Regions from separate parts of the Labrenzia sp. PO1 genome, predicted to be linked through region 2. Evidence: riboswitches for the same ligand, from Rfam matches in the RefSeq annotation. Region 2 holds a riboswitch; each other region holds the start of a gene.
What was found. A riboswitch is a leader RNA that binds a small molecule or an ion and turns the genes downstream of it on or off. The one in region 2 is predicted to bind thiamine pyrophosphate.
Positions count from the first base shown of each region.

Region 1: linked by a shared signal. The riboswitch ahead of HCG46_RS02350 (hydroxyethylthiazole kinase) and the one ahead of HCG46_RS06985 (ABC transporter permease) in region 2 are both predicted to bind thiamine pyrophosphate.
Region 3: linked by a shared signal. The riboswitch ahead of thiO (glycine oxidase ThiO) and the one ahead of HCG46_RS06985 (ABC transporter permease) in region 2 are both predicted to bind thiamine pyrophosphate.

Region 1 is NZ_JAAXCR010000001.1:491,996-495,264, forward strand. Features, by position in the region: gene thiD (bifunctional hydroxymethylpyrimidine kinase/phosphomethylpyrimidine kinase) at 1-796, opposite strand, end outside; gene HCG46_RS02350 (hydroxyethylthiazole kinase) at 833-1,606, opposite strand; TPP riboswitch at 1,675-1,785, opposite strand; gene HCG46_RS02355 (Lrp/AsnC ligand binding domain-containing protein) at 1,993-2,229, shown strand; gene HCG46_RS02360 (hypothetical protein) at 2,250-2,657, shown strand; gene HCG46_RS02365 (DMT family transporter) at 2,889-3,269, opposite strand, start outside.
Region 2 is NZ_JAAXCR010000001.1:1,516,700-1,519,968, reverse strand. Features, by position in the region: gene HCG46_RS06990 (hypothetical protein) at 1-882, shown strand, start outside; TPP riboswitch at 964-1,070, shown strand; gene HCG46_RS06985 (ABC transporter permease) at 1,128-1,973, shown strand; gene HCG46_RS06980 (ABC transporter substrate-binding protein) at 1,996-2,937, shown strand; gene rpoH (RNA polymerase sigma factor RpoH) at 3,012-3,269, opposite strand, start outside.
Region 3 is NZ_JAAXCR010000003.1:777,868-781,136, reverse strand. Features, by position in the region: gene HCG46_RS18465 (pirin family protein) at 1-870, opposite strand, end outside; gene HCG46_RS18460 (DNA topology modulation protein FlaR) at 1,017-1,541, shown strand; TPP riboswitch at 1,589-1,709, shown strand; gene thiO (glycine oxidase ThiO) at 1,871-2,848, shown strand; gene thiS (sulfur carrier protein ThiS) at 2,832-3,029, shown strand; gene HCG46_RS18445 (thiazole synthase) at 3,035-3,269, shown strand, end outside.

The sequences.
Region 1 (3,269 bases), 1.0 Mb from region 2:
AGAACGCGTGGAAATGATGGACTGGCCCGTGACCACTGCCAATGTGAAGCGTGTCGGCAGCGGCGATGGCAGCCTGAATATAGGACTTGGCGGACCTGACGGCCGCTTCCATGTCCTGCCCCTTGGCGAGACCCGAGGCAATCGCGGATGACAGGGTGCAACCGGTGCCATGCGTGTTGTCGGTCTTGATCCGCTCTGACCTGAGCCAGACCGCATTGCCGTTGCGATCCAGAAGCAGATCGGCGCTATTCGCGCCAGACCCGTGCCCGCCCTTGAGCAGAACCGCGTTGGCTCCAAGACCGAGCAGACGTTCTGCCTGCGCCTGCATTTGCGTTTCGTCCGCGGCGACGTCGCCCAGCAACATGCGGGCAGCTTCATGCAGGTTCGGGGTAACAATATCGGCCAGCGGCAGCAGCAAGGCAATCAGCGTGTCGACCGCACTGTCGGCAAGCAACGGGTCACCGGAGGCAGCCACCATCACCGGGTCAAGCACAACCGGGCCTGTCTCGTGTTCCCGAAGTCCTTCAGCTACCACCTCGATCGTATCGACACGCGACAGCATGCCGATCTTTGTCGCCTTGACGGCAAGGTCCGAGAAGACGGCCGTCATCTGGGCCCGCACGAACTCCGGTGGCACATCATGGATGGCGCTGACGCCAAGCGTGTTCTGCGCCGTCAGGGCTGCAATAACACTGGCACCAAAGACGCCATTTGCGGAAAAGGTCTTGAGATCAGCCTGAATGCCGGCTCCGCCGCCGGAATCCGATCCTGCAATGGTTACCGCAATTGCGGTCATGGGAACCTCCTGGGAGTAGATGCCGAAAAGGCTGCGTCAGCCGGTCTTGAGACGGGCTTCAATGTCGCGGTCAGTCAGGCAATAGAGTGCGTCGAGCAACTCCGGCACCAGACTGCCTGGCCCGCCTGACCGGCTAGCCGCGATTTCGCCGGCAATGTTCAAGACGGACAGTCCGCAAGCAGCTGCAAGCGCCCTGTCCTTTTCGATGCTCAGGAACGCCGCCAGAACCGCACCGCCGGCACAGCCGGTGGCCGTCACGCGTGACATCAGTGGATCGCCGTTGCGCAGCAGGAAATCCTCGCCGCGGCTCTCGACCCTGTCTTCCGGGCCAGTGACCGCAAAAACCGTTCCGGCCTCGATCAATGCATCGGCATCCGCCCGCTCCGGCAGGAGAGCGTTGAGTTCTTCCGGATTGAGCCGCACCAGATCCGGCTTCAGGCCCAGCAATTCGCGTGCATAGGCGCAGCGCACGGGAGACCGGTTGACGAAAACCGGATCGACACAAACCGGACGTCCGGCAGTCCTGGCAGCTTCGATCGCTAGCGGAATGGCCGCACGACGTTCCTCGTCAAGGGTGCCGAGGTTCACCAGCAGCGCATCAGCCCCGCCGGCAAAAGCCGCAACTTCCTCCCGCGCGATGGTCATGGAAGGAACGGCGCCGAGCGCAAGCAGCACATTGGCGGTGAAACTCTGGGCGACCGCGTTTGTGATGGCGTGAACGCGCGGCGTTTTCTGCCGCACCCTTTCCAGAAGGGTGAAGACCTGTTCGGCGGCCAGGGCTTGCGTGGAAGCAGCAACGGAAAGGCTCATGACGGCTCTCCTGCGACAGAAAGCCCGTTGCCGGTATTCCGGAAAGGACGTGTTGAAGGGAGTGGTGTGTGCATCATGATCTCAAATCCCTCCGCCGGTATCAGCCGGATCAGGTTCAAGGAGTTGGCAGGCCGCCTCTCAGCCCGGTCCAGGATGGCCGGGCACCCCCATGAGATGATTGCACTGCTAACAAGCCGGCCGTGCGATTGCAAGGCCCGGCTTGTGCAGAGCGACTACTCGGCAATTGACTGGCGGGAGGAGATAGGCGATGTCCTAGTCTGCTTTCGTGAATCTGTTGCCCGGCATGTTTGGCTGACCGAACAGCCCGGCTGATGGTTCAGGTGACACGTTCACCCCCTTCAAACACCAACTGCCCGGAGCGCCCCATGGTACCGTTTTTCGTGATGATCAAATGCCAGTTGGGCAAGACCTACCAGGTCGCCAATGCGATCGCCGATGCGGAAATTGCGTCCGAAGTCTACTCCACCTCCGGCGACTACGATCTTCTGGTGAAATTCTATGTCGACGACGGTTCGGACATTGGCCACTTCGTGAACGAGAAGGTCCACCCGATCGACGGCATTCAGGACACCAAAACCATCATTACCTTCAAGGCCTTCTGAACTCAGACCCGGAAATTTCCATGAAACTCATTAAAATCGCCGCCCTTTGCCTGCCCCTCGCTCTTGCTCCGATCGGCTCGACCGCGTCCGCGCAAGGCATGCCACCGGAGCAGATCAAGCAGATCCTGGACCTTACCAAAGCCAACTGGGTGTCATTCCGCGACTGGCAGGGCCAGGAGCTGATCTATTTCACCCACCTGGAATCCTGGAAGTGCGGCATCGACTATGTCTTCTACGGATTGAACGACGACCCGATTGAGCAGGAATGGCAACTGGAAGCCTGTGACCCGGACAACCAGAATGTCGTTCTGAAGGACAAGCCCTATCTGGAGCTGCCCCTGGGGTCGGCCCAGTCGATCAGCGTGCAGCTGATCTTCAAGGACGGCACCAAGAGCGCTGTTGAGCGGTTCGAATACAAGTCGCAGTAAGGCCGATTTCGGAAACCACCCGCATTCGCCGTCATTCCGGACAAGCGCAGTAAAGCTGCGTGCCGATCCGGGATCCAGCGCATCAGCGTGAGCAAAGCGAACTCTTCTCTCTTTGTGTAATGCCGCGCCTAAGGCGCGAAATAAGTCTGGATTCCGGATCGGTGCACAGCATTGCTGTGCTTGTCCGGAATGACGGGGAAGACAGCGGGACCTGCCCTCTTGTCTCTCCCCCTACGAACGCGAGGGCGATGACGCCCGGCGTGCCTTTGTCCGGTCCAGCCCGAGCTTGTGTTCGCGGTAGATGACGAAAATACCGGCGGCAATCACGATCAGCGCCCCCAGCACCACTGCAGGCAAAGGCGTTTCGCTGAACACCACCCAACCGACAATGATCGCCCACAGCATGTTGACATAGTCGAACGGGGCAATGGTGGAGGCATCCGCGAACCGGTAGCTCTGCGTCAGCAGGATCTGGCCGACACCGCCCGCAAGGCCGATCAGCAGAAGCAGACCTGCCGTGGGCAGGTCCGGAATGATCCAGGCCTGACCCGGCAGCAGAAAGCCCAGCGGCAGCGTGAGCAGCGACAATACGGACGACATGCCCGCAAACCA
Region 2 (3,269 bases):
TCGACCGCTGCCCCTGCCGGAGAAGGTGAAGAGCCTTCGAAAAACACCGACCGCCTGTTGAACGAAGGCGAGACGGATGTGGTTGCCCCGGATGCACGCACGGTAACGACGACGACGATTACCGGACAGTCTGATTCGCCTGCGCCGGCCGATACACCGCAGGTCGATACACCAGCTTCCGCTGCGCCCGAACCTTCCCAGCCGTCCATCGTGACGAGCGGAGAAAACGATCAGTCTTCTGCGACCACCGAAAGCCCGATTGCGGTGCCGGAAGACAATCTCTCGGCCATTTCGCCTGACGAAACTTCACCGGCTCCGTCCGCCACGGCGGCGGATTCCTCGGTGCAGCGCTCTATCCTTTACGAAGAAGGGGAAGAGTCCGGCGGTGCCGGAACGGCTGCGCAAGGCGCTGTCGTTTGGGGTGTCGATGAAGAAACGAATCTGGACGGCAAGGCTCTCGCGGTTCTGAGCGCCTCCATTGAAATCCCCGAGCGGGATGTGAAGGTCGACATTCGCATCAAGCCGAATGACGATACTTCCTTGCCCGCCAGCCATCTGGTCGAGATCAAGTACGAGTTCCCGGAAAACTTCGCTCCGGGTGACGTCGTCAACGTGCCAGGCCTGGTCATGAAGCCTACGGAAGAAGCTCGTGGCGATGCTCTGATCGGCGCTTCCGTGAAAGTGTCTCCGGGCTTTTTCTGGATTGCCCTTTCCAGCTTGCCGAACGAGCAGCAACGCAATCTCGCCCTGCTGCGTGAACGCGGCTGGATCGACATTCCGATGCTTTACGAAAACGGCAAGCGCGGCATCCTGACCCTGGAAAAGGGAACCGCCGGTGCAGAAGCCGTAGAAAAGGCGATCACGTCCTGGCAAGCCGGCTAAGCGCCAGCCTGCCGCCTTTCAAAATCTGAAGAAGCCGCCTCACGGCGGCTTGCCTTTTTCCGTCACACAAGGCATGGTCCGCCTTGGTCCGAGGGGTGTTCCGGTTACCGGAGCTGAGATGGCGTAATGCCGAACCCTTAGAACCTGATCCGGGTCATGCCGGCGAAGGGACGGAATCCTTAGCCTATTCCCGGATCTCCATTGTCATTTTCGGCTTGTCCGAAGACGGGAGATCCTATGCGTACTTGTCTGCGACCACTGCGGTCGCCGCACATCCGAATGCCGGTATCGGCTTTCATGCGTTCCTGTTGGCCAACGGCGGCGGGGGCTGCTGGATGATGGCGTTTGTGAAAGCTGTTGCCAGGACCATACTCGGCCTGCTGCTGACTGTCGCAATCTGGGCGGCTATCGTCCATGTGTTCGACACCCAGCATTATATCCTGCCGGGTCCGGACCGCGTCTTTACGGCCTTTGTCAAACACGCAGGCTTCCTTCTGCATCATGCCGGCATCACCGCCTATGAGACGGTGCTCGGGTTTGTGCTGGGGGCAGCCGCCGGGGCATTGCTTTCCGTTCTTTTGTGGCTGTTTCCGATTGCTGCAAGATTTGCCATGCCGCCCATTCTGGTGACGCAGGCCCTGCCTGTTTTCGCAATCGCGCCGATCCTGGTGCTCTGGCTCGGTTTCGGGCTGGCCTCCAAGATCGTCGTCATCATCCTGGTCATCTTCTTCACGGTCACATCGACGTTTTTCGATGGCCTGCAGCGGCTTGACCCGGGTTTGTGCGATCTCGCCCGGCTTTATCGTCTGTCTCGCCTGAAGGAACTCTGGTTCTTTCGCCTGCCGTCAGGCTTGCCGGCGTTTGCCTCCGGCCTGCGGGTGGCCGCGGTGTTCGCTCCCATGGGGGCGATCATCGGCGAATGGGCCGGGGCAAAAGGAGGCCTTGCCTTCATCATGCTTCAAAGCAGCAACCGGATGCAGGCGGACATGATGTTCGCCGCCCTGATCCTGCTCGCGGCGATGGTGCTGATCATGCGCTTTGCCGTGAACCATCTCACCCGACTTCTTGTTCCCTGGCAGCCGCTCACCTAGCTGCCGCTTTACGGAGGACCTTATGAAAAAACAAATCCTGTCACTAGCATTGGCCGCCGGGCTGCTGGCATCGGGGCCGGTACAGGCCAGTGAGAAACTGACCTTGCTGCTCGACTGGTTCATCAATCCGGATCACGCGCCGCTGGTAACTGCGCAGACCAAGGGTTTCTTCGAGGCAGAAGGCCTCGAGGTTGAGATCATCGAACCGGCGGACCCGGCGATGCCGCCGAAACTGGTTGCTGCCGGGCAGGGCGATATCGCGGTGTCCTATCAGCCGACGCTTCATGCGCAAATCGAGGAAGAGCTGCCGCTGAAATGGATCGGTACGCTGGTGGAGACGCCCCTCAATTCGCTCATCGTGCTCAAGGACGGCCCGATACAGGAACTGAAGGACCTCAAGGGCAAGAGTGTCGGCTTTTCCGTTTCCGGCTTCGAGGACGCGATGCTGGGCCAGATGCTGCGTTCGGCCGGTTTGACCATGGATGATGTGGAGCTGGTGAACGTGAATTTCGCGTTGTCAGGCTCTCTGCTTGCCGGTCAGGTGGATGCGGTGATCGGCGCATATCGCAATTTCGAGCTCACCCAGCTCGAAATCGAAGGCAAACCCGGCAAGGCTTTCTTCCCCGAAGAAAACGGCGTGCCGATCTTTGATGAGCTGATCTATGTCGTCAACAAGGACAAGACGGACGATCCACGCTTCGCCAAGTTCCTGGCAGCCGTGGAAGCGGCCACGATCTATCTGAGCAATCACCCGGAAGAAGCCTGGAATGCCTTCATAGAAGCGTATCCGAACCTCAATGACGAGCTGAACAGGCGGGCATGGTTCGATACGTTGCCGCGGTTCGCCAAGCGTCCCGCTGCACTTGATGAAGGCCGCTACCAGCGCTTTGCGGAATTCATGGCCGAAGCCGGTCTGATCAGCAAGGTCGTGCCGGTGGAGAGCTACACAGCCGAAATCCGCTGAACATCAGCTTAGGCAAAAGAAAAGCGCCGGAGCACAGCTCCGGCGCTTTTTTGGGTTCTCTTTGTCCGAGTGCCTCAGGCGGCGGGCTGGTCCATTGTCCGGGCGCTGTTGCGCACGGCTTTCTGAACCTTTTCGAAAGCGCGAACCTCGATCTGGCGGACGCGCTCGCGGCTGACGCCGAATTCGCCCGAAAGGTCTTCCAGCGTCATCGGGTCTTCGGCCAGGCGACGTGCTTCAAAGATGCGCCGTTCGCGCTCGTTGAGCACGTCCATCGCGTCGTTCAGCATTTTGCGACGCATGTCCAGCTCTTCCTGATTGGCAAGCAGGGTTTC
Region 3 (3,269 bases), on a different contig from region 2:
GCCAAGACGCCAGTCTTCCTTGGCCTGCTCGATGCGCTCTTTCGATGAAGACACAAAGTTCCACCAGATATAACGCCGGCCGTCCATCGGTTCGCCGCCAAGCACTACGAAACGAGCCGGCACGGGAGACGTGTTTTCGATCACCAGATGATCACCCGGTTTGAACACCAGCAGCTGGGCCGGATCGAAATTCTGGCCGGCGATGGTGATCTGGCCCGAGACCGTGTAAAGGCCGCGCTCTTCCCATCCGGCATCCAGCGGGATCTTCGCTCCCGGTTCCAGCGTGATATCGGCATAGAACATGTCGGACGCTGTCTTTACCGGTGCCTTATGGCCATAAAGCTCGCCCGCGATAAGTTTGACTGAAGCGCCCTTGTCGGCAAATTCCGGCTGTTCTTCGGTGCCGTGGTGCTGGAAGGTCGGATCGGTCTCTTCCAGGTGTTTGGGCAGGGCCACCCAGCTCTGCAGGCCGAACAGGGGACGTTTTTTCTGCAGGCGTTCCGGCCTCTCACGTTCGGAATGCACGATGCCCTTGCCGGCGCTCATCCAGTTCAGAGCACCGGGGGCAATCGCAATCTCCGTTCCAAGGCTGTCACGGTGATACATCTCTCCTTCGAAGAGATAGGTCACCGTCGCCAACCCGATGTGAGGATGCGGGCGCACGTCGATACCGCCGCCGACCAAAAGTTCTGCCGGGCCCATCTGGTCGAAGAAGATGAAAGGGCCAACCATCCGCCGCCTGGCAGACGGCAAGGCACGTCTTACCGAAAATCCGCCGAGGTCGGATGTCCGTGGTACGATGATCGTTTCAATCGGGTCACAGCTTGCAGCATTTCCCGGTACGGGATCAGGGCAATTCAACCAGCTCATCTGCCTCTCCATCAAAGAACATTCTGTCTTGCAAACTAGATAGGGCCTGCGAAGCCGAAGTGTCCATTGAACAGTCTGTTTCGGGTTTTCATCCCCTGCACAATCTGTATAACGACCGGCCCTTCCTTGCTTTTGTTTGGTGCGACATGAAACGCGTGATGATCGTTGGCGGCCCGGGCTCGGGCAAAAGCACGCTTGCCGTTGCCCTTGGGTGGAAAACCGGACTGCCGGTCTATCATATGGACAAGATCCACTACCGCTCCGGTTGGAACGAGCGGACGCGGGAAGAGAAAGACCGGCTGACGCATGAGGTCCATCTGAAGGATGTGTGGATCTTCGAGGGCGGTCATTCAAGCACCTATGCGGAACGTATCGAACGTGCCGACACTTTCATCTGGCTCGATGTCCCGGTGACGCGCCGCATATTTCGAGTGCTGAAACGGTCGGTGAAATACAATGGGCAAAGCCGTCCGGATCTGGCCGAGGGCTGCCCGGAGCAGTTCAACTGGCAAACTGTTGAATTCCTGAGGTTCATCTGGCGAACGAGACACTCCGCCAGAGCCAAGCTGGAGCACATCTACCGCGAACCTCCGGATCATCTGAAAGTCTATCGGTTCAATACCCTTGCCGAAATCGACGACTTTCTGGCGCGCCCCTGGCAACAAGGATGAAGGCTCATCCTGTCTCTTGACAGGTGCGCCTGACGGGCGGCACAACAGGGGCTCACCCGGGGTGCCTCCAGAAGAGGCTGAGATACTGCTGGCGCACTTGCGCAGTGCAGGGACCCGACGAACCTGATCCAGGTCATGCTGGCGAAGGGAAGGTGTTCTTGGCCAGCTGCGTTCGCCACGGCAATGCTCCAACCCGGCCACCTTTCCAAGCCGAATGTCCGAAATGCGGGCCCTTTTCCGGTCCTTGCGGAGATCCGTTGAATGCAAGCGGGCTACCAGACATTCCGTGATGTCGAACGACTGACGTCCACCCTGGCAGGAGAGGCGGAATGAAGGTCGGTATCAAAGGGGCGGGTGTCGCCGGTCTGGCACTGGCACATGAGCTTGTCTCGCGCGGTGTGCGGGTGGAGCTGCTGGAAAAACACAAGGATCTCACAGCCAGTGCCTCCTGGCTCGCAGGCGGCATGTTGGCGCCATGGTGTGAGCGGGAAAGTGCCGAGGAAGATGTTCTGCGGCTCGGGCAAGCCTCCATTGGCTGGTGGAGCAAGGTCCTGCCGGGCCAGGTTTCGCACAATGGCACGCTGGTTGTTGCCGCGCCGCGCGATACCGGCGAGTTAAGTCGCTTTGCTTCTCGAACCAGCGGCTTTGCCTGGCTCGACGCTGACGCGCTGGGCGCACTCGAGCCGGACCTCGCAGGCCGATTTGCAAAGGGGCTCCATTTTGCCGGGGAAGCCTATCTCGATCCGCGGCGGGCCCTCACGGCATTGAGGGCAAAGGTGTCTGAAAGTGGTGCCAAGGTGAGGTTAGAGGCGCAGCACTTCACCGCGGCGACCGATATTGTCGCCGATTGTACCGGCATGGCCTCGCCGGATCCGCACTTGCGTCCCGTACGCGGTGAAATGCTGATCCTCCACGCGCCGGATGTCTCGCTTTCGCGGCCGGTGCGTTTTCTGCACCCGCGCATCCCGGTCTATGTCGTGCCTCGTGACAACGGTGTCTTCATGGTCGGGGCAACCATGATCGAAAGCGGTGACCAGGGAGCGGTCAGTGTTCGGTCCACCATGGAACTTCTAAATGCCGCCTACAGCCTGCATCCGGGATTTGCCGAGGCAAAGATCATCGAAACCGGGGTGGGCCTCCGCCCGGCATATCCAAACAATCTTCCTCGTCTCACGTTTACCGGCAACACGTTGTCAGTGAACGGATTCTACCGGCATGGTTTCCTGCTTGCTCCGCATTTTGCCATGGAAGCGGCAGACAGGATCATGCAACACCTTCAGGAGAAGTCCCTTGAAGCTAACCATTAACGGCGAACCTCAGGAAGTTGTCAGCGCGACGCTGGCTGCGCTTCTGGACGAACTGGCCTATGACCACGAGTTTCTTGCAACGGCGCGCAACGGCGATCTGGTTTGTGCTGAAGAACGAAGCGATTGCTTCCTTCAAGCTGGCGACCGTATCGAGATCCTGTCGCCGATGCAGGGAGGATGACGCCCATGTTCGAAGTTTATGGCGAAAGCGTTGCGTCGCGTTTCCTGCTTGGAACTGCCCAGTACCCATCACCCCAAATTCTGTCGGACGCGGTGAAGGTATCTGGGGCTGAAATTCTGACGGTGTCCCTTCGGCGCGAAACGGCAGGAAGTGGCGGAGGCGGCCGGTTCTGGGACCTGATCCGGGAACTGAACGTCAAGGTTCTGCCCAACACTGCCGGATGTCATTCGGTGAAGGAAG